Regions from separate parts of the Mesoterricola sp. JemC181 genome, predicted to be linked through region 3. Evidence: riboswitches for the same ligand, from Rfam matches in the RefSeq annotation. Region 3 holds a riboswitch; each other region holds the start of a gene.
The links. Region 3 has a riboswitch for S-adenosylmethionine ahead of ACZ5MC_RS16440 (trans-sulfuration enzyme family protein). Riboswitches for the same ligand answer to the same signal wherever they lie in the genome.

Region 1: linked by a shared signal. The riboswitch ahead of ACZ5MC_RS22035 (O-acetylhomoserine aminocarboxypropyltransferase/cysteine synthase family protein) and the one ahead of ACZ5MC_RS16440 (trans-sulfuration enzyme family protein) in region 3 are both predicted to bind S-adenosylmethionine.
Region 2: linked by a shared signal. The riboswitch ahead of metK (methionine adenosyltransferase) and the one ahead of ACZ5MC_RS16440 (trans-sulfuration enzyme family protein) in region 3 are both predicted to bind S-adenosylmethionine.

Annotation. Positions count from the first base shown of each region.
Region 1 is NZ_AP045076.1:5,034,652-5,042,085, reverse strand. Features, by position in the region: gene ACZ5MC_RS22050 (bifunctional homocysteine S-methyltransferase/methylenetetrahydrofolate reductase) at 1-1,309, opposite strand, end outside; gene ACZ5MC_RS22045 (aspartate kinase) at 1,306-2,658, opposite strand; gene ACZ5MC_RS22040 (alpha/beta fold hydrolase) at 2,655-3,569, opposite strand; gene ACZ5MC_RS22035 (O-acetylhomoserine aminocarboxypropyltransferase/cysteine synthase family protein) at 3,566-4,858, opposite strand; SAM riboswitch class I at 5,043-5,153, opposite strand; gene ACZ5MC_RS22030 (DNA repair protein RecN) at 5,237-6,988, shown strand; gene ACZ5MC_RS22025 (ATP-binding protein) at 7,118-7,434, shown strand, end outside.
Region 2 is NZ_AP045076.1:1,010,473-1,017,906, forward strand. Features, by position in the region: gene ACZ5MC_RS04575 (sodium:solute symporter family protein) at 1-1,256, shown strand, start outside; gene ACZ5MC_RS04580 (DinB family protein) at 1,275-1,835, shown strand; SAM-I-IV-variant riboswitch at 1,892-2,002, shown strand; gene metK (methionine adenosyltransferase) at 2,005-3,177, shown strand; gene ACZ5MC_RS04590 (aminotransferase class I/II-fold pyridoxal phosphate-dependent enzyme) at 3,552-4,706, opposite strand; gene aroF (3-deoxy-7-phosphoheptulonate synthase) at 4,700-6,727, opposite strand; gene ACZ5MC_RS04600 (TIM-barrel domain-containing protein) at 6,973-7,434, opposite strand, start outside.
Region 3 is NZ_AP045076.1:3,712,204-3,719,637, reverse strand. Features, by position in the region: gene ACZ5MC_RS16455 (ABC transporter ATP-binding protein) at 1-128, opposite strand, end outside; gene ACZ5MC_RS16450 (adenine phosphoribosyltransferase) at 237-764, shown strand; gene ACZ5MC_RS16445 (DEAD/DEAH box helicase) at 880-3,414, opposite strand; SAM riboswitch class I at 3,570-3,675, shown strand; gene ACZ5MC_RS16440 (trans-sulfuration enzyme family protein) at 3,753-5,018, shown strand; gene ACZ5MC_RS16435 (efflux RND transporter periplasmic adaptor subunit) at 5,223-6,380, shown strand; gene ACZ5MC_RS16430 (ABC transporter permease) at 6,382-7,434, shown strand, end outside.

The DNA of each region.
Region 1 (7,434 bases), 1.3 Mb from region 3:
TGGCGTTGGGGTAGGGCCCGAGCTTCGGGGGATCGCCCGTGATGGCCAGCACGTTCTGGACGCCCAGCCCCGCGGCGCCCAGGAGGTCGCTCTGGATGCCCAGGAGGTTCCGGTCCCGGCAGGCGAAGTGCATGAGGGCCTCCATGCCCACCCGCTGCTGGATGATCACGGCGGTGGCCAGGGCCGACATGCGGGCCATGGCCCGGGGGCCGTCCGGGACGTTGATGGCGTCCACGCCCCGGTCCCGGCAGAAGGCGGCCTTCTCCACCAGCTTGTCGGCGCTGATGCCCTTGGGGGGGACCAGCTCGACGGTCACCACGAATTCGCCGTCGGCGATCTTCCGGCTGAACGCGCTGCGCTCGGCCTGGGGCACCGGGTAGTGGGTGGCCTCGGTGGGGGGGCGCTCGGTGGCGCCCTCCACGAAGGCCTTCTCCTGGCGCAGGGCGCCCCGCATGGAGCGGGTGTGCCCGGGCGTCGTGCCCGCGCAGCCGCCCACGGCCCGGACCCCCAGCTGGAAGGCCTGGCGCGCGAACTCGCCCAGGTACTCGGGGCTGGCCATGTACAGGAGGCGCCCGTCGACCATGCGGGGAAGGCCGGCGCTGGGCTGGAGGATGAGGGGACAGTCCGTCACGGCCCGGAACCGCTTGAGCAGGTCCAGGAGGGGGGCCGGGCCGCTGCCGCCGTTGACGCCCACGAGGTCGGCGCCCCACTCGGCCAGCTTGGCGATGTACCACTCCGGCTCCGTGCCGTAGAGGGTCTGGCCCTCGTCGTTGGGGGTCATCTGGGCCACCACGGGCAGGGAGCAGATCTCCTTGATGGCCAGGATGGCCTGGTGGATCTCGTTGAGATCCGCGAAGCTCTCCAGAACGAAGAGGTCCACGCCGCCCTCGATGAGGGCCCGGGCCTGTTCCGCGAAGAAGCCCCTCGCCTCCTCGAAGGAGGTTGGGCCCCAGGGCTCGATGCGCACCCCCAGGGGGCCGATGCACCCGGCCACCCAGCCGGGATCCTCGTCGCCCAGGGCCGCGCGCGCCAGGAGGGCCCCCTTGAGGTTGATGTCCCGCAGGTTTTCGGCGAGGCCGTAGCCCTGCAGCTTCAGGCGGTTGGCCGCCCAGGTGTTGGTGGTGACCACCTGGGCCCCCGCGGCGCGGAACTCCTGGTGGATCGCCCCCACCAGCTCCGGGGAGGCCAGGTTGGCCTCGTCGAAGGACCGGTTGATGTAGACGCCGCGCTCGTAGAGCACGGTGGGCGTGGAACCGTCGAAGAGGAAGCATTGCCCGGAATTCAGGGCTTCGGTGAAGGTCTGGGTCATCCGCCGCTCCTGGGTGCAGACTCTATGCAATGCGCATGCAGCCTGGGAATCAACAGGGAAAGCCGGTGGTCCGGCACCAGGAAGGCCAGGGAGACCCCGGTGTCCCCGGCCAGGATGGCCGCCACCGGTTCATCCACCAGGGGCCCCAGGAGGCTGAGGGCGCGCCCCGGCGCCTCCCGCAGGCCCTCGCCCACCAGCGCCACCGCCGCCCAGCCCCGCTGGACGGAGAGGCCGGAGGCCGCCAGGTCCCGGAGGACGGCTTCGGAATCGGCCGTCTCCCCCTTGGCGACCAGGAGGCCCCCGTCGGGGGTGGCCAGCAGTCCGTAGAGGGAGGCCCCGGCCTCCAGCAGCCGGGTGGAGGCCTGGAAGAGCAGCTCGGAGTCCTGGGCGGGGGGGACCCGCAGGCAGGAGACCCCCTCCTTGTACGCCACCGAGGTGATCTCCCCGGGTCGGCGCGCCGGGGCCTCGGAGCGGATCTCGGTGCGGCTGCCCGTGGGGCGGTGCGTGTTGGCCACCACCAGGCCGAAGCCCGCGCGGCTCACCGGCGCCAGGGCGTCGGCATGGAGCACCTTGGCCCCGAAGGCCGACAGGGCCGCGGCCTCCCGGAGGCTCATGACCGGGATGGGCCGGGCCTCGGGCACCAGGCTGGGGTCGGCGCTGAGCACGCCGTCCACGTCCGTCCAGATCTGCACCTCGGAAGCGCCCAGGGCCTCGCCCAGCAGGGTGGCGCTGGTGTCGGAGCCGCCCCGGCCCAGGGTCGTGGTGGACCCGTCCGGGGCCGTGCCCAGGAAGCCCTGGGTGACCCACAGGGCGCCCTTGGCCAGGCCCTCCCGCCAGGGCCCGGCGGCCTCCCGGATGCGCTCGAGGTCGGGCCGGGCCCTGCCGTGGCGGGCGTCGGTGCGAAGCGCCTCCCGCACGTCCCGGAACGTGGCCGGCAGGCCCCGGCGCCCCAGCAGGGTCTCCAGGAGCCGCGCCGACAGGGTCTCGCCCAGGGCGAGGGCGGCGTCGCGGGAACGGGGGGAGGCCTCCCACAGGAGGCCCATGCCCTGCAGCAGGCCCGCCAGGGACTGGAACAGGGGCTCCCAGTGGGGGCGGACCGCCTCGTCCACGCCCAGCGCCCGGGCCGTGGCCCAGTGCCGGGCCTCCAGGGCGATGCGGGCCGCGCCCGCGGCCTCCAGGTCCCCCTTGGCCGAGGCGTTGATGGCCTTCAGGATCAGGTCCGTGGTGCCCGACAGGGCCGAGACCACCACGAGGCCCCCCTGGGGGAGCTCCTGGCCGATGATCGTCGCCGCCAGTTCCAGGGCCTCCCGGGTTCCGACGCTGGTTCCTCCGAACTTGAGAACTTTCAAGGCAGTACCTCCTTCAGCCAGGCTTTCACCTGGTCCCACTCGATGAGGAAGGCATCGTGCCCGTGGGGGCTCCGCACCCAGCGGGCCTCCCCCAGGCGCTCCGCCTTCCGGGCGGCTTCGATGAGTTCAATCAGGCAGGCCTGGGAGAAGAGCATGTCCCCCTCCAGGCCCAGGACGTGGAGCGTGGCGCCCATGCGCGCCAGGACCTCGGGCAGGCTGCCCCGGCCCCGGGTGAGGTCGTGGTTGTCCATGGCGTCCAGGAGGGCCACGTAGGCCGCCCGGGTGAACCGCGCCGCCAGGGCCCTGCCATGGAAAGCCAGCCATTCCTGCAGCTCGCTTGGAGCGGTGAAGCGCCCAGCCAGACCCGCGGGGCTCCGGAAGGTGAGCATGGCGACGCGCCGCGCCAGGGCGATGGCCTCGTCGTCGCCCAGGGAGGGGCTGGCCAGGATCGCGCGCTGGGCCTCGTTGGAGCCCCAGAGCCACGCGTCGGAGCGGCCCCCGCAGCCGATGACGCCCACGGCCTTGAAGCGCCCGGGCTCCAGGACGGCCAGCTCCAGCGCCACCATGCCCCCCAGGGATCCCCCCAGGAGGGCGTCGAAGGACAGGTCCCCGGCGCGGATCCACTGGGCCAGCACCTCGGCCTGGTACCGGGTGGACCAGCCGCCCCGGGGTTCCGGCCCTTCGGCGCCGTAGCAGCTCCCGGCGAGGTTGGGCGTCCACACGGTGGCCTCGGATGCCGCCAGGGGCGCGCCCGGCTCGAACATGGGCCCCCACCAGCCCTTCACCCCCGGCGCGTCGGCGGCGTCGGGGCCCCCGGTGAGCGCGTGGAGGAGCAGGACCCTGGCCGGCCCGTGCCCGGTGACGCGGAAGGCGGTGCGCACGCCCTCCGGGGAGAGGAAGGCCTGGGTCAAGCGTCCCCCCCGCACAGGGCCTGGTTCAGGTCCGCCTTCAGGTCGTCGATGTTCTCGAGGCCGATGGAGAGCCGGATGAGGTCGTCCGTGACGCCGTTGGTGGCGCGGTCCTCGGCGCTGAGCTGCTGGTGGGTCGTGGTGGCCGGGTGGATGATGAGGCTCTTGGCGTCGCCCACGTTGGCCAGGCGGGAGAAGAGCTCCACCGCGTTGATGACCTTGGCCCCGGCGGCCAGCCCCCCCTTCACGCCGAACGTGAGGATGCCGCCGAAGCCCGCGCCCTCCCGGAAGTAGCGCCGGGCCAGGGCGTGGCTCGGATGGCCGGGGAGGCCCGGGTAGTTGACCCAGGCCACCTGGGGGTGGGCCTCCAGCCACTGGGCGATGGCCAGGGCGTTGCTGCCGTGGCGGTCCATGCGGATGGGGAGGGTCTCGATGCCCTGGAGCAGAAGGAAGGCGTTGAAGGGCGACAGCGCGGGGCCGAAGTCCCGAAGGCCCTCCAGGCGGGCCTTGGCCGCGAAGGCCGCCGGACCCGCAACCTGGGTGAGGACGGCCCCGTGGTAGGAGGGGTTGGGCTGGGTGAACTCCGGGAACCTGCCGTTGGCCCAGTCGAAGTTGCCCCCGTCGACCAGCACGCCGCCGAGGCTCGTGCCGTGGCCCCCGAGGTACTTCGTCGCGCTGTGCACCACCAGGTTCGCGCCATGCTTCAGGGGCTGGCAGATCCAGGGGGAGGCCAGGGTGTTGTCCACGATGAGGGGCACCCCCGCCTCCTGGGCCACCGCCGCCAGGGCGTCGAAGTGGGGCACGTCCAGCTTGGGGTTGCCCAGCGCCTCCAGGTAGATGGCCTTGGTCTCCGGGCGCAGGGCCTTGCGGAAGGCGTCAGGGTCGGTACTGTCCACGAAGGTGACCGTGATGCCCAGGCGCTTGAAGCTCTGGCTGAAGAGGGTGTGGGTGCCCCCGTAGAGGTTGGTGCCGGCGATGAGGTGGTCCCCGGCCTGGGCCAGGGTCACCACCGCGAGGGTGATGGCGGCCTGGCCGGAGGCCGTGGCCACCGCCGCCACGCCGCCCTCCAGCTGGGCCACGCGCTTTTCCAGCACGTCCACCGTGGGGTTCCCGATGCGGGTGTAGATGTTGCCCGGCTCCTCCAGGCTGAACAGGCGCGCCCCGTGCTCCGTGGAGTCGAAGACGTAGCTGGTGGTCTGGTAGATGGGCACCGCGCGGCTGCGGGTGTCCCGGTCCGGGCTGTGCCCCCCGTGGAGGGCGATGGTCTCGAAGTGGGGCTGGTTCTGGCTCACGTTCGGCTCCAGGTGGATCTTCCCCCGCCCGCCGCGGGGGGGGAATGCTTGGGTCCTTGTCTCCCCGCTAGGGGCCTCCGGACAGGTCGAGGGAGCCTTCGGTTCCTCGCGAGCTTCACATGGACGGAGAGGGGCCCGAATAATTCGGGCCCCTCTCCGTCTGTGTCTTGGCAGTCACATCAGTTCGGTATCTATCCGGCTCGACGCATGCGTCCACCGGCAGGAATTGGCACCTTGCTCATCGCAGGTTGCCAAGGTTTCACAGGGCCCGTCCCTCCACCTTTCGTGATAGCTCACTATGGAACTGACAAAGAACTCAGAACCATCATGATGCGTGTTCGCTGCCCAGGAGTCAAGGCCTCAGGGTAGGCTGAAGCCATGCTCTCTTCGCTCCGCATCCAGAACCTGGCCCTGGTGGAAGACCTCGCCCTGGACTTCCAGGCCGGCTTCACCGTCCTCACCGGCGAGACCGGGGCCGGCAAGTCCCTCCTGGTGGACGCCCTCTCCCTGCTGGTGGGGGCCCGGGGCGACGGCGACATGGTGCGCCAGGGCACGGCCCGGGCCGTGGCCGAGACCGTGGTGGACGGCGCCTTCGAGGCCTGGCGGGCCTTCCTCGCCGACCGGGGCCTCCCCGAGGAGCAGCCCGTGGTGCTGCGCCGGGAGGTGGCCGCCAACGGCCGCAGCCGCGCCTGGATCAACGGCGGCGCCTGCAGCCTGACCGACCTGCGCGAGGCCGGGCGCATCTGGATGCGCCTCACCAGCCAGCACGACCACCAGTCCCTCCTGGCCGAGGAACGCCACCTGGGCCTCCTGGACGAGGTGCTGGGCATCAGCGCCGACCTGGCCGCCCAGGCGGGCGACGTGCGGGACGCCCAGGCCCGCCTGGCGGCCCGGAAGAAGAGCGAAAGCCAGCGCGCCGAGCGCCTGGAGTGGCTGGCCGAGCAGATCGCCGACCTGGAGAAACTGGCCCCCCGGGCCGGGGAGTGGGTGCAGCTGCGCAGCGAGCGCGAACCCCTGCGCCACGCCGTCCACCTGGAGTCCGCCTTCCGCGAGGGCGCCGAGGCCCTGCGCGACGCCCTGCGCCTGGTGGAGGACGCCCACCGCGCCCAGGCCCGCGCCGCCTCGATCCTGCCCGCCGCCCAGGTGGAAGTGGACCGCACCCGCTCGGCCCTGCTGGAGCTGGAGGACCTCCAGGCCCTGGCCCAGGACCAGGCCATCCGCTGGTCCCGGGAGGGCGTGGACCGCATCGAGGCCCTGGAGACCCGCCTAGCCCAGTTCGAGAAGCTGGCCCGGCGCCACCGCTGCGAGCCCGAGGAGCTCGCGGGCCGCCTGGAGGCGCTCCGCCGCGAGCAGGACGAACTGAACAACCACAGCTCCAGCCTGAGGGAACTCGAAGGCGGCCTGGCGAAGGCCTGCGAGGCCTACCGCGCCGCCGCCGAGGTCCTCCACGCCCACAGGGCCGGCCTCGTCCAGCCCCTGGAAAAGGACGTGCACCAGCGCCTGGGCCGCCTGGGGATGAACGGCTGCCGAATCCAGCTGCGCCTGGCCGTCGCCGAGGAACCCTCGAGCCCGGTCCTCCTGGCGGGCCTGCCCGTGAGGGTCTCCCCCCAGGGCTTCTCCACCGTGGCCATCTGGATCGAGCCCAACGTGGGCGAGGGCTTCCGCCCCCTGGCCAAGATCGCCTCGGGCGGCGAGCTGAGCCGCCTCATGCTGGCCATGCAGGGCGCCGGCATGGCGCTCGGCGCCGGCAGCCGGGACCCCCTGGTCCTGGTGCTGGACGAGGTGGACGCCGGCATCGGCGGCGAGACCGCCATCGCCGTGGGCGCCGCCGTGCGCGAGCTGGGCCGGAGCCACCAGGTGCTGGCCGTGACCCACCTGGCCCAGGTGGCCGCCCGCGCCGAGCACCACGGCCAGCTGCGCAAGGAAGTGAACGAGGGCCGCACCCGCAGCGGCCTCACCTGGCTCGCGGGCGACGCCCGGGTGCGGGAACTGGCCCGGCTCCTGTCCGGCCACCCCGACCGCCCCGAGGCCGTGGCCCACGCACGGATCCTGCTGGAGGGGGCCGTGGCCACCCCGCTGCTGGAGGTGGACGGCGCGGCCCCGGTGGAGGGGAAGCGGAAGCGGCGGTGAAAGGCTGCCGGCGCCTGGCGTTGTTTACCAAGAACAGGAATGGCGATACTTGAGTTCAATTTACGGGAAAATAATAAATTCATCCGTTTAACAGATTGAAATTATGCCACCAGATGGCATATTTTTATCATGTTCGATCGCACCCTTTCCCCACGCGTGGCCGAAGCGCTGCTCGACACCCCCGTGGTCCTCCTTTTGGGGGCCCGGCAGGTGGGGAAGAGCACCCTGGCCAAGGCCCTCCTGGCCCACCAGGCCCAAGGCCGCTACCTGACCCTGGACGACCCGGCCGTACGCCGGGCCGCAGAAGTGGATCCGGTCGGCTTTGTCGCCCAGCAACGGGGCCTGACGGTACTGGACGAAATCCAGCTTGCCCCCCAGCTCTTCCGGACCATCAAGGCCGAGGTGGATGCAGAACGCAAACCGGGCCGCTTCCTGCTCACCGGCTC
Region 2 (7,434 bases), 2.5 Mb from region 3:
TCGTGCTGGTGGGGACCCTGGTGATGATCTACACCGTCACCGGCGGAACCCGCGCGGTGTCCTGGGCCCAGAGCTGGCAGATGCTCATCATCACCTGCGGCATGGTGGGCGCGGGCGTGATGGTGGTGCACCGGCTGCCGCAGGGGGTGTCGTTCGGCGACGCCCTGCACGTGGCCGGGAGCCTGGGGCGGCTCAACGCCATCGACTTCTCCTTCGACCTGAAGAACCGCTACAACCTGTGGTCGGGCCTCGTGGGCGGGTTCTTCCTGGCCCTCTCCTACTTCGGCACCGACCAGTCCCAGGTGCAGCGCTACCTCTCGGGCAGCTCCGTGGCCCAGAGCCGCATGGGGCTCCTGGCCAACGGCCTGTTCAAGGTGCCCATGCAGTTCCTGATCCTGCTGGTGGGGGCCATGGTGTTCGTGGCCTACCAGTTCACCGCGCCCCCGGTCTTCTTCAACCCCGGTCCGGTGAAGCGGGTGCTCGCCAGCGAGGCGGCGCCCGAATTCCGGAGGGCCCAGGAGGCCTACGGCGCGGCGCTGGCGGACCGCGCGGCCCGGGCGGAGGGCTTCATCCGGGCCCGCCACGGGGAGGGGTCCCTTCCCGAGGCCCGGGAGGAGCTGCTCCGGGCCGACGCCAGGGCCGCGCAGAAGCGCAGCGAGGCCGTGGGCATCATGCGCCGGGCGGACCCCTCCGTGAACCCCAGCGACACCAACTACGTCTTCCTCTGGTACGTCCTCCACAGCCTTCCGGCCGGCCTCGTGGGCCTGGTGCTGGCCGCGGTGTTCTCGGCCTCCATGTCCTCCATGTCCGCGGAGATCAACGCCCTGGGAGCCACCACGGTGGTGGACCTGTGGCGCCGCTACGCGGGGGGGGCCGACACCCGGGGCGAGATGTGGGTGTCGAGGCTGGCCACCTTCGGGTGGGGGTGCTTCGCCATCGCCTTCGCGGAGTACGCGAGCCGCCTGGGCTCCCTGGTGGAGGCGGTCAACATCCTGGGGTCCCTCTTCTACGGGACCATCCTCGGGATCTTCCTGGTGGCCTTCTACCTCAAGGGGGTGCGGGGGGGCAGCGCGTTCTGGGCGGCCCTGGCGGCGGAGGCCGCCGTCCTGGCATGTTTCCTCTTCAGCGGCATCTCATTCCTTTGGTACAACGTCGTCGGCTGCGTGCTGGTGGTCGGCCTGTCGATGCTGTTCCAGAAGCTGGGCGGCGTTCCCGTGGGGACGGACCTGCCCGGCGCCACCCTGTCCCCGGACTAGCACCCAGAGGAGGAAGTCATGATCAGGAACGCCACGGTCCTCGCGGCTCTTCTCGCCGCCTCCAACCTCACCGCCCAGTACGCCGAACCCCCCAAGCTCGACAAGCCTCTGGGCGTGACCCTGGACGGATCCCTCGGCTACGCGGAGAAGGAGTTCGTCCCCGCCCTGGAAGCCATGCCCGAGTCGAAGTTCGCCTTCGTGCCCACCGCGGGCGAGTTCAAGGGCGTCCGCGACGTCGCCGCCCAGGCCAAGCACGTGGGCGCGGTCAACTACTGGGTGGGCTCGGTCATCCTCGGGGAGAAGCCCCCGGTGGACGTGGGCAAGGGGGACGGTCCCGCCGCCCTGAAGGAGAAGGCGGAAGTCCTGGCCTACTTGAAAGGCTCGTATGAGTACGTCCACAAGGCGCTCAAGTCCATCAACGACCGGAACGCGCTGGTGGCCATCAAGTCCCCCTTCGGCGAGGGCGACACGTCCCGCGTGGCCCTCGCGAACATCCTGCTGGCCCACACGATGGACCACTACGGGCAGATCGTGGTGTACCTCCGCATGAACGGAATCGTGCCGCCGGCCAGCCGTTGAGGGGCCGCCCGCTTGCCACCGGCGGGTTGACAAAACCGGGGGCCAGCCCAAGAATGGCAGTGCATGTAGAGTGCCCTGAAAGGGGTCGGCAACCGAGCAGGAAGCTGCGGTGCCCTGGACCTACGGGTTCCATGCGCAGGAGACCAACCTGAAACCCCTGGAGCGCATGATGTCGAGCAACTACCTTTTCACCTCGGAGTCCGTCTCCGAAGGCCATCCCGACAAGGTCTCCGACCAGATCTCGGACGCGGTCCTGGACGCCTGCCTCGCCCAGGACCCCAAGTCCCGGGTCGCGGCGGAGACCCTGTGCAACACGGGCCTGGTCGTCATGGCCGGCGAGATCACCACCAACGCGGTGGTGGACTACATCCAGATCGCCCGCGGCGTCCTGAAGGACATCGGCTACGACAGCACCGACTACGGCATCGACTACCGCGGCTGCGCCGTCATGGTCTGCTACGACAAGCAGTCCCAGAACATCAGCCAGGGCGTCACCGAGGGCGAAGGGCTCCACAAGGAGCAGGGCGCCGGCGACCAGGGTCTCATGTTCGGCTACGCCTGCGACGAGACCGACGCGCTCATGCCCGCTCCCATCCACTACGCGCACCGCATCATGGAGCGCCAGGCGAAGCTCCGCAAGGAGGGCCGCTTCGCGTGGCTCCGCCCCGACGCCAAGTCGCAGGTCACCCTGCGCTACGTCGACGGCCGCCCCGTGGGGGCCGAGAGCATCGTGGTCTCCACCCAGCATGCCGAGGACGTCCCCTACGAGGTGCTCCGGGACGCGGTGATCGAGGAGATCATCAAGCCCGTCATGCCCGCGGCCTGGCTCAAGGGCACCGAGTACCTCGTCAACCCCACCGGCAAGTTCGTCGTGGGCGGCCCCCAGGGCGACTGCGGACTCACGGGCCGCAAGATCATCGTGGACACCTACGGCGGCTCCGCCCCCCACGGCGGCGGCGCCTTCTCCGGCAAGGACCCCTCGAAGGTGGACCGCTCCGCGGCCTACGCCGCGCGGTACGTGGCCAAGAACATCGTCGCCGCGGGCCTGGCCTCCCGCTGCCAGCTGCAGGTGGCCTACGCCATCGGCGTGGCCAAGCCCGTGAGCGTGATGGTCACCACCTTCGGCACGGGCGTCATTTCCGACGCCCAGCTGGAGAAGCTCGTGGCCGAGCACTTCGACCTGAGCCCCAAGGGCATCATCACCACCCTCGACCTCCTGCGGCCCATCTACCGGGACACCGCCAGCTACGGGCACTTCGGCCGGGACGGGTTCCCTTGGGAGCGCACGGACAAGGCCGAGGCCCTCGCCGCGGCGGTCAAGGGGCTGGAAGTCCGGGTCTGACGGCATTCCCCAGTCAAGCCGGGCCCCGTCGGGGCCCGGCTTTTTCGTGGGCCAGGGCCTGTCGGCAAACCCCGGCAAAGGCGTAAATGGGCTTCATCCTGCCTTTTCCCCTCAATTCATCCCTGTCCTGGCAGGGCAAGCCTGCAGGGAAACGGCGCGCAGGCCACCCGCCATCACGGACCCATCCCGGCACTTGCCCTGCTGGAACGGGGATAAATTGGATTGATGGGATGAAAGGGATTTAATCCTCTGCGCCTGTGGGTTCAGTCTTTTCGAGGTGCAAGCCGCCCGCTTATCGGATGCCGCGGATGGGCCGGGAAAGCGATCACACTCGCAGAGAAGGGTTTTCAGCCGGGTCGATTCCCAAACGTCCGCTACCCGAAGAAGGTCCGCATGCGCTCCAGCGCCTTGTCCAGCGCCTCCAGGGACGCGGCGATGGAGATGCGAAGGTACCCGGGCGCGCCGAAGGCGGTGCCGGGCAGCACCTTAACCCCGGCCTCGTCCCGGAGGCGCGCCGTGAGTTCCGGGTCCGAGGCGACGCCGTGGGCCTCCATCCATTCGGCCACGTGGGGGAAGAGGTAGATCGCCCCCTCGGGGCGGCCGCAGCGGATGCCCCGGATGGCGTTCAGGCCCTCCTGGAGCCGGTCCCGGCGGACCCGGAGGCCCTCGGCCATCTCCCGCTCGAAGGCGCCGTCCAGGCCCAGCGCGGCGATGCCGGCGTGCTGGCTGATCATGCTGGGGTGGGTGACGCTGGTGGAGCCCAGGCTGGTCATGGCGCGGATGAGGCCCAGGGGGCCGGCGGCGGCGCCCAGGCGGTAGCCGGTCATGGCGAAGCGCTTGGAGAAGCTCTCCACCAGGAGGGTGCGGTCGGCCAGGTCGGGGCAGGTGCGCAGGAAGGGGAGCTCGGGGCCGTCCAGGGTGAGGGTGCCGTACACCTGGTCCAGCACCAGCCAGAGGTCGCGCTCCAGGATGACGTCGGCCAGGTCGTGGAGGCGCGGGAGGTCCCACACCCTCCCGGTGGGGTTGGAGGGCTGGTTGAGGATGACGGCGCGGGTGCGCGGGCCCAGCGCCCGGTCCAGGGCGCCCTCCGCGGGCAGGAGGTCCGGGCCCGGCGGCACGATGACCGGAGTGCCTCCGGCCCAGGCCACCTGGTCCTTGAAGGTGGGCCAGTAGGGGGCGAAGATCAGCACCTCGTCCCCGGGCTCCAGGACGCACCGGAGGGCGTCGAGGATGGCGGGCTTGCCGCCGGCGGTGACGAGGAGGTTGTCGGCGGTGCGGGGGACCCCGTCCCGCCGGGTCAGGTCGGCGGCCAGGAGCTCGCGCAGGGCGGGCAGGCCCTGGGCGGGGCCGTAGCGGGTTCGGCCCTCCAGGGCGGCCCGGGCCGCGGCTTCGCGCACGGCCACGGGGGGCAGGCCCTCGGGCTCGCCCACCGTGAGGTCCACGGGGTCCGGGTGGAGGCAGGGCGCCGAGGCCCCGGCCATGGTGGGCGAGAGGCCGGCGCTGCCGGCGCGGGTGTTGAGGGTCACCATTTCTTCCCCTGGGAATCCACGATGGGTCGCAGACCAGCATACAGCGCCGCCATGTCCTCGCGGGTGAGGGCCTGGTCCTTGTCGCACAGGGCCTCGGAGGGGTTGGGGTGGGCCTCGACGATGAGGCCGTCGGCGCCGGCGGCCGCGGCCGCCAGGGCCAGGGGCACCACCAGCTCGCGCACGCCCGCGGCGTGGGACGGGTCCACGATGACGGGCAGGTGGGTGAGGCGCTTCAGGACGGGCACCGCGGCGATGTCCAGGGTGGCCCGGGTGGCGGTCTCGAAGGTGCGGATGCCCCGCTCGCAGAGCACCACCCGCTGGTTGCCGCCGTGGAGGATGTACTCGGCGGCCAGCAGCAGCTCCTTCACCGTGGCGCTCATGCCGCGCTTGAGGAGGATGGGCTTGTCCAGCTTGCCCAGCTCCTTGAGCAGGGCGAAGTTGTGCATGTTGCGGGCGCCCACCTGGAGCATGTCGGCCTTGCTCGAGACCGCGAAGATGTCCTCGATGGTGAGGATCTCGGTGACGATGGGCATCTCGCACTCGCGGCCGGCCTCCTCCAGGTAGCGCAGGCCCTCGAGGCCCAGGCCCTGGAACGCGTAGGGCGACGTGCGGGGCTTGAAGGCGCCGCCCCGGAGGATGGTCGCGCCCGCGGCGCGCACCATGCGGGCGCCGTCCATGATCTGCTGGCGGCTCTCCACGGCGCAGGGGCCGGACATGAGCACGAAGTGGCCCTCGCCGATGGTGACGTTGCCGATCTTGAAGGTGGTGCGCACGGGGCCGGCGGCGGGGGCGGGCCCGGGGACGGGGCGCGCCTCGCAGGAGAGCACCGGCTCGGGCGCGGCCGTGGCGGCCTCGGGGGCCAGGTGGGCCTCCTGGCCGCGGGTGCGCCGGGGGTAGGTGCCCAGGACCCGCAGGTGGTTGCAGGAGCCCCGCAGCTCCTTCAGGGCCCTGCCCAGCGCCGGGGCGTCCTGATGCCCTTCCACGTCCACGAAGAAGAGGTATTCCCAGGGGGTGTCCGGCAGGGGACGGCTCTCGATGCGGGTGAGGTTGGCCCCGGCCTCGGCGAAGATGCCCAGCGCCTTGGAGAGGGTGCCCTCGTGGTGGTTCAGGCGGAAGACGAGGGACGTCTTGCTGGGAACGCGCGGGTCGGGCGGCTCGGGGGCCCGGGAAAGGAGCAGGAACCGGGTCTCGTTGTGCTCCTGGTCGGCGATGCCGGTGGCCAGGACGTCCAGGCCCCGGGCGCGCGCCGCCTCCTCCGAGCAGATGGCCCCCACGTCCCGGGCGCTCTCCTCCAGGAGCGACTCGGCGGCTCCGGCGGTGTCGAACCAGGGCTGGCGGGTGACGTCGTCCATGGCCCGCAGGAAGCCCTCGCACTGGGTGAGGGCGGCGGGATGGCTGCGCACCACGCGGATCTCCTCCAGGGTGACGCCGGGCTTGGCGGCCAGCACGTGGTCCACGTCCCACACCTCCTCGTCCACGATGTGGAGGAGGTTGTCGATGAGGAGCCGGTTCACGTCCGCGATGGCCCCGCCGATGCTGTTCTCGATGGGCAGGAAGCCGTAGTCGATGGCCCCGCACTGCAGGGCCTCCACCACGTCCAGGAACATGGGGTGGCCCACGAGCTCGCTGCCCTGGGTGCTGCGGGTGGCCATGAGGTGGGCCGCGGCCGCCGAGCTGTACGAGCCCAGCACGCCCTGGTAGCCCACCTTCACCTTGCGGGCGCGGGAGACGCTGCCCTCGACCACGGGCTCCTGGAGCCGGCGGGAGTGGCTGAGGATCTCCTTGAGGATCCTGCGGGCGAAGGGGGCCGAGAGGCCCAGGTCCTCGGCGTCCTTGATCCAGGCGGAGAGCACGTCCCGTTCGCGGTCGTTGTCCATGACGGGCTTCTCGCCGTCGGCCGCCTTGGCGCCGGCCACCAGGCGCACCGCGTCGAAGCGGCGCGCCAGGAGGCGGATGAGTTCGCGGTCGGTCTCGTCGATCTCCCTGCGGGCGGCGCCGAGGGTTTCAAGCTTGGGGTCCATGGGGTTCTCCTGGGGTGTCCGCCCTTCCCGGCAACGAAAAAACCCGTCCGCCAGGTCATGGGGGACGGGTTCGAAGGGGTGCGGGAGCTGCTAGCTTCTAGGGCTCCATGCCTCGACCGGTCCTCCGCCGCCGCCGTAATAATTACGGCGGGCGGCGGGGGTAAAGGTGAAGGTCGCGGAATGGGCGGTCATGTTCCTGCTCTAAGGGATGGATTGGATCATGGATCGGGCGCGCTGCCAAGCCTTCAGAACGGGCCCTCCCAGCAGAACGCCCGGTCGCCTGTTGGTAACAGCCTTTCGATCGTTATGTTTGCGGCGGGCCTGGGCCGGCGGCCCTGGGTGCTCAGGATCTTGAGGTCGACAATGTCCCCGCGCAGTTCGGCCTGGTAGGTGACCAGGCGGAAGTCGCCGTTGCGGTAGGCGAAGCCGTCGCCCGCGTCGTGGTAGAGCCGGCCCTGGGCGCGGCCGTCCTCGCCGGGCACCACCAGGAGGGCGGTGGCCCCTTCGGGCGCCTCGGCGGTGCACATGGCCCCCGGTCCCAGCGGGAGGATGCTCCCGCCCCTTGCGAAGAGGCGCGCCTGGTGGCGGTCCTCCAGGTCGCCCTCCACCAGGGACAGGGGATGCCAGGGACCCCTGGGCCGGGGGGCGCTCCTCGTGCCGGGCGGAACCACCAGGAGGTCGCCCCCCACCAGGAAGCAGCGCTCCTC
Region 3 (7,434 bases):
GCGAGCCGGCTGACGACCATCAGGGCCAGGCCGATGGCCAGGGACTTCCGGTGGTGGTAGAGCAGTTCCCGCGCTTCCCTCCAGGCCCTGCGGGTGTTGATCTTGGTGGGGGTCTTCGGGTTCGCCATTCGGTTCTTTCAAGGAAGGTCACATTCCATGTAACCACGAACCAGAAGAGGGGGGAGGCGGAAGGAATTATGGATACCATGGTCGTTTCGCCTTCCCCGGGATCCCCCATGACCCTCAAGTCCCTCATCCGCACCATTCCCGACTACCCCAAGCCGGGGATCCAGTTCCGGGACGTCACGACCCTGATGAAGAACCCCGAGGGGTTCGGCCGCGCCATCGACCTCCTTGCGGAGCGGTACCGGGAGCAGGCCGTCCACCTCGTGGCGGGCATCGAGTCCCGGGGCTTCATCGTCGGCGCCGCCCTGGCCCACCACCTGGGCGCGGGCTTCGTGCCCATCCGCAAGAAGGGCAAGCTCCCCGGGCCCGTGATCCACGAGGACTACGCCCTGGAATACGGCACCGACCGCATCGAGATCCACGAGGACGCCATCGTCCCCGGGGAGCGGGTCCTGCTGGTGGACGACCTCATCGCCACGGGCGGCACCGCCGAGGCCGCCCTGAAGCTGATCGAAAGGCTGGGCGGGGTCGTCGTGGAGACCGCGTTCCTGGTGGATCTGCCCGACCTCGGAGGCCGCCGGCGCCTGGAGGCCATGGGCCACAAGGTCTTCACGCTTACGGAGTTCGAAGGGGACTGAAACAGGGATTTTTTCCTTCATCGCTTTTCCATCCCCGTCCCCCTCCCGTTCATTCCCGGCGAATTAAACGCTTAAATTGCCGGGGATGGACGGGGATGAAAAGCGATAAAAGAAACTATCTGTAGCTCCCTAGCCGCGCCAGGTTCATCACCGGCGCCCCGGCCTTGCGGGAGGCGTCCAGGTCCACCTGGAACTCGGCGACCCAGTCGTTGTCCCCGGCCTCGTCCACCAGCATCTGCTGGACCCGCCAGTCGGGGAGGACGTAGGTGTGGCGCAGGTTGCGGCCCTCGGAATCCAGGCGGGGGCCCTTGTGGTCCATGCGGTACGCTTCCGCCAGGGCCTTGAGGCGGTCGGGGGTCCACGCCTGGCCTTCGGCGTCGGCGGGCTCGCCGTACTCGGCCAGCAGGTTTGCCGCCTCCTCCCAGTCGCCCACCACCAGGCTCCTCATCCACGTGAAGATCCGGTTGCGCACGGCGGCGGTGAAGGCCTTGCGGTCCCTCGTGACGTCCAGGTCGGCCTCCTCGGCGCCGGGGGGGCGCAGCTCCGCGGCTTCCCCGGGGCGGTAGCTCCCGTCGCGCATCTTCTCCCACTCGTCCAGGAGGCTGGAGTCCACCTGGCGGAGCATGGCGCCCAGGTAGAGCTCCATCTCCCTCACTTCCTCGCTCTTGGCGGAATCGGGCACGGTCTGGGCCAGCACCTTGAACACGCTGTTCAGGTGGCGCAGGAGGAGGCCTTCCGAGCGCTGGATGTCGTACTCGCGCACGTAGTCGGAGAAGGAGCGGTAGTCCTCGAACATCTCCCGGGCGATGGACTTGGGGCGGATGTTCTCCTCGCCCACCCATGGGTGCTTGACGGCGAAGGCGTTGAAGGTGCCGTAGATGAAATCGCGCTGGGGCTTGGGGTACTCGAGCTTCTCCAGCTCGGCCATGCGCTCCTCGTACTCGATGCCGGCCATCTTCATCTCGGCCACGCGCCGGCCCTTGAGGCGGTCCAGCTGCTTGCGCAGGATGACCTCGGGGTTCTCCAGGATGGACTCCACCAGGGTGATGAGGTCCAGGGCGTACTCGGGGCTGTCCGGATCCAGGAGCGGGATCGTGTCGAGCAGGTAGAGGCTGAGGGTCTGGTTCATGGAGAAGTCGTCCTGCAGGTCCACGTTCACCCGCAGGTTGTGGCCCTCGCCCGTGAACTCCACGATCTTCCGGTCCAGCAGGGCGCGGAACAGCTGCCAGCCGCGCCTGAAATGGGCCGCCTTCGCGCGCTCGTTGTCGTGGCAGCCCCGGATGAGCCCGCGCATGGCGCCGCAGCCGTCCCCGCGGCGGCTCAGGACGTTGAGCAGCATGCCGTGGGTCACCTGGAACCGCGACACCAGGCGCTCCGGCTGGGCCGCCACGAGCCTCTCGAAGGTCTGCTTGTCCCAGTTCGTGAAGTTCCGCTCCGGCGGCAGGCGCCTGGTGTACTTCCGGCCGCCGGCGGCGGCCTTGGCGGCCAGCTTCATGTTCTCGATCCAGTGCTCGGGGGCCTGGGCCACCACCCAGCCCACGTCGTCGAAGCCCTTGCGCCCCGCCCGGCCCGAGATCTGGTGGAAGTCCCGCGCGCTCAGGATGCCCGTCTTCTGCCCGTCGTACTTGCACAGCTTGGTGAAGAGCACCGTGCGGATCGGCACGTTGATGCCGACCCCCAGGGTGTCCGTGCCGCAGATGACCTTCAGGAGGCCCTTCTGGGCCAGCTGCTCCACCAGGATGCGGTACTTGGGCAGGAGCCCCGCATGGTGCAGCCCGATGCCGTGGCGCAGCCAACGCTTGAGGTCCGGGCCGTAGGGGCTGTTGAACTTGAAGCCCTCCATCTCCTTCTGGATGGCGGCCTTCTCCTCCTTCGTGCAGAGGTTGATGCTGGTGAAGTCCTGGGCGCTGGTGGCCGCCTCCAGCTGGGTGAAGTGCACCAGGTAGATGGGCGCCTTGCCCTCCTCCACCAGGCGCTCCAGGGTGAGCGAGAGCGGGGATTCGGCGTAGGTGAAGCCCAGGGGCACCGGGCGGTCCGTGGATTTCACCGAGACCGTGGGGGTTCCCGTGAGCCGGGTCAGCTCCTCCTCGAAGAAGGCCGTGTCGCCCAGGGTGGCGGACATGAGCAGGAACCGGCACTGGGGCAGCGTGAGCAGCGGCACCTGCCACGCCACGCCCCGCTCCCGGTCGGCGTAGTAGTGGAACTCGTCCATGATCACGTCCCGCACGTCGGCGTCCGCGCCCTCGCGCAGGGCGATGTTGGCCAGGATCTCGGCGGTGCAGCAGAGGATCGGCGCGTCCCGGTTCACCGAGGCGTCGCCCGTGCTGAGCCCCACGTTCTCGGGCCCGAAGTCCCGGCACAGGGCCAGCCACTTCTCGTTGACCAGGGCCTTGATGGGGCAGGTGTAGATGGAGCGCCGCCCCTGGGCCAGGGCCTTGAAGTGCAGCGCCGCCGCCACCAGGGACTTGCCCGACCCCGTGGGCGTGTTGAGGATGACGTTCTTCCCCTCGAACAGTTCGAGGATGGCGGCCTCCTGGGCGGGGTAGAGGGTGAGGCGCCGGCCTTCCACGTACTCCAGGAACCGGCCGAGCAGTTCGTCGCTGCCGGCGCCGGCTGCCTGGGGGAGGAGGTCGTAGAGGGTCGTGTGCATGGGGATTCCGGGTGGGGGCGGTGGAGGGGGCCTTGTCCACCCTAGCCCATTTCCGGCTGGGCGGGTTCCGGTTCCGATCGGTTTTTTTTCGCCTTTGCGCGGAACCCGGCCCTGCGGCACTCTTGTTCTTTGCGGATCCTTGCCAGTTCCATAGCGCGATATCCAGAAAGGTGGAGGGACGGGCCCTGTGAAACCTTGGCAACCTGCTTCCGGGCAAGGTGCCAATTCCTGCCTGCGGCGCAAGCCGGGGGAAGATGGCGAGCTGCAGCGAGCTGACGAATCAGGGATTCCCCACGATCGGGCCGGAACGGCGGCGATCCTCCCACCCGGAGGACCCCATGAGCGACAACCACCTCGACAGCAACGTGCCCGGCAACCCGGCCTACCATTTCACGGTCGTGCCCCCGGGCACGGAGCCCGTGGCGGGCTGGGCCCGGAGGGCGGACCTCCTGGCCGGGGCCGGACCCGGCACCCAGTGCATCCACGCCGGCTCCCAGCCGGACCCCGCCTACGGGGCCGTGACGCCTCCCCTCTACCTCACCAGCACCTTCGCCTTCTCGGACATCGGCAGCAACGGCGGCTTCGACTACACCCGCAGCGGCAACCCCACCCGGGAGCGCCTGGAGACGGCCATCGCCACCCTGGAGGGGGGCTCGGGAGCCACCTGCACCAGCTCGGGCATGAGCGCGGTCCTCGTGGCCCTGAACCTCCTGGAGCACGGCAGCCACGTGCTCTGCACCGTGGACTGCTACGGCGGCACCTTCCGCACCCTGGAGCACGCCCGCAAGGTCTACGGCCTGGAGGTCACCTACCTGGACCTGGCCGACGCCGCGGCGGTGCGGGCGGCGCTGCGCCCCAACACCCGGATGATCTGGGTCGAGACCCCCTCCAACCCCCTCCTGCGCCTCTCGGACCTGGGCGCCCTGGCCGGAATCGCCGCGGGTGCGGGCGCGCTGCTGGTGGTGGACAACACCTTCCTCTCCCCCGTCCTCCAGCGGCCCTTCGACTTCGGGGCGGACCTGGTGGTGCACAGCACCACCAAGTACCTCAACGGCCACAGCGACGTGGTGGGCGGCGCCGTGGTGGCGGGCCCCGGCCGCGAGGCCCTGGCCCAGCGCATCGCCGCCATGAACAACCTCCTGGGCACCAGCCAGAGCCCCCACGACTGCTACCTGGTGCTGCGCGGCCTCAAGACCCTCCGGGTGCGCATGCTGGCCCACGAGGCGGGGGCCCTGGCCGTGGCCCAGGCGCTGGCCGCCCACCCCGCCGTGGCCTCCGTGAACTACCCCGGCCTGCCCACCCACCCCCAGCACGCCCTGGCCCGGGCCCAGCAGAAGGGCTTCGGCGCCATGCTCAGCTTCGAGCTGAAGGACGCCACCCCGGCCGCGGTGAACCGGGTCCTCCTGGCCCTGCACTGGTTCACCCTGGCCGAGAGCCTGGGCGGCGTGGAGAGCCTCGTGGCCCACCCCGCCAGCATGACCCACGCGTCCATGACCCCGGAGGCCCGCAGGAACGCCGGCATCGGCGACGGCCTCATCCGCCTCTCGGTGGGCATCGAGGATCCCGGGGACCTGGTGGAGGATCTCCGGCAGGCGCTTGGATAGACAAAGATAATTATAATAACTTTTAACCTCTTCTTCCGGTGGCAGGGCGCCTGCGCCGGGGAGGGGTGGCTAAAGTATTAAATAAATATTTTTTGGTGTGGCCAGAGTTGATTCAACATCCGTTGGATTGCGTTCCAAACGCTGGGGAATGTGTTGATTTAATGAACTCGCCATGGAAGGATCCTTCTACCCGAGGAGTGCCGGATGTCCAGGTCCACCGTTCTACGAGGAGCGGCCCTTTGCGGCCTTGCGCTGGTGCTGGCCGCCTTCCTGCCGCGCCTCCTCCTGGGACCGGCCCTCGAGGCGGTGCGGGTGGCGCGCCGCGACCTCGTGCGGACGCTGGTGCTCAACGGCCGGGTCCTGGCGCCCCGGCGCGTCTCCCTGGGGGCGCTGCAGGCCAGCGTCGTCTCCCGCAGGCTGGTGGAGGAGGGGGACCGGGTGGAGGCGGGGCAGGTGCTGGCGGAACTGGAGGACTCGGAGCAGCGGGCGGCGCTGGCCCAGGCCCAGGCGAGGCTGGACCAGCTCAAGGAGAGCGCGGCGCCCTCGGCCCGGGCGGCCCTGGACCAGGCCGACAGCGCCCTGGTGCAGGCGCGCCTGGCCTGGGAGCGGGGCCAGCGTCTGGCCCGGGACGGCATCCTCAGCGCCAGCCAGACCGATGAGCTCCGCAAGGCGTTCGAGACGGCCCTGGCGGGCCGGGAGGGGGCCCTGGCCCAGGCCCGCAGCGCCCAGGGCGGTGCCGACCTGCGCGCCGCGGTGGCCGCGGTGGACCTGGCCGGCGCCAAGCTGAGGCAGATGCGGGTCGCCGCCCCGGCCCGGGGCGTGGTGCTCACCCGCGCCGTGGAGGCGGGGGACCTGGTGCAGCCCGGCAAGGTGCTCTACACCCTGAGCCTCGACGAACCGCTCCAGCTCCTGGTGCAGCCCGACGAGAAGCACCTGGGCGCGCTCGCCCTGGGGCAGCAGGCCACGGCCAGCACCGACGCGCGGCCCCTGGAACGGTTCGGCGGGGAGGTCGCCTACATCGCCCCCGCCGTGGACGCCCAGCGCGGCACGGTCGATCTCAAGCTGAAGGTCCCCGCCCCGCCGGCCTTCCTCCGGCCGGACATGACCGTGTCCGTGGAGATCCGCCTGGGGCACCGCTCGGGAGCGGTGGTGCTGCCCCTGGCAGCGGTGCGCGACCTGCAGGTCGCGCCCTACGTTCTGGTGCGCCGCGGGGGGCGGGCCGAGAAGGTCCCGGTGGGGGTCGGCATGCGGGGGGAGACGGACGTGGAGATCCTGCAGGGGCTGAAGGAGGGGGAGGACGTCTTCCTCTCGCCCGCGGCCCGGCCCGGGGGGCGGTACCGCGCGGCCCTGCAGGCCCGCTGAGATGCCCTTCACCTGGACCGTCGCCGTGCGCTTCCTGCGGGAGGGGCGCGCCCAGACCCTGCTCATCCTCGCGGGGCTGGCCACGGGCGTGGGGGTCATCGTCTTCCTGTCGGCGCTGATCACGGGGCTGCAGGAGAGCCTCGTGGACCGGACCCTGGGCACCCAGGCCCACATCGTCCTGCGCCAGCCCGACGACGTGGCCCGGCCCCAGCTGGACCGCGGGGCCGGCCTGGTGCTGGACCGGATCCAGCGCCCGGAGCAGCGCCTGCGCTCCATCCTGGCCTGGCCCCAGAGCCTGGCCCTCCTGCGGGCCACGCCCGGGGTCACCGCGGCCTCGCCCACGGTCGCCGGGGCCGCCTTCGCCCTCAAGGGCGCCGCGAACCGCAGCGTGGCCCTGCGGGGCGTCGACCCGTCCTACCGGGCCATCCTCGACCTGGCGCCCCGCATCACCGAGGGCGCGTTCGACGTGGCCGGGACCAACGCGGTGGTGGGCACGGAGCTGGCCCACGAGCTGGGCCTGACCACCGGAGACAAGGTGCGCCTCCAGACCCCCGCGGGCCAGAACGAGGTGTTCACGGTGACGGGCATCTTCGACGTGGGCAACAAGGACCTGAACCTGAGGTGGGTCTTCCTGAGCCTGCGCAACGCGCAGACCCTCCTGGACCTGGCCGGCGGGGTGAGCACCCTGGAGGTGAAGGTGGACCGCCTCTTCGAGGCCGAGGCCATGGCCCAGAGGCTCGCGGCCCGCACGGGGCTCCAGGCCGACAGCTGGATGAAGCTCAACGCCCAGCTCCTGGTGGGGCTGCGAAGCCAGAACAGCAGCTCCTACATGATCCAGGTCTTCATCATCATCGCCGTGGTGCTCGGCATCGCCTCGGTGCTGGTGGTCTCCGTGGTCCAGAAGTCCCGGGAGATCGGCATTCTCAGGGCCTTCGGCACGTCCAGGGAGCAGGTCATGCGCATCTTCCTCCTGCAGGGCGGGCTGCTGGGCGGGGTGGGGGCGGTGCTGGGCATGGCGCTGGGCATCGTGCTGGGGCTCTTCTTCCAGACCCTC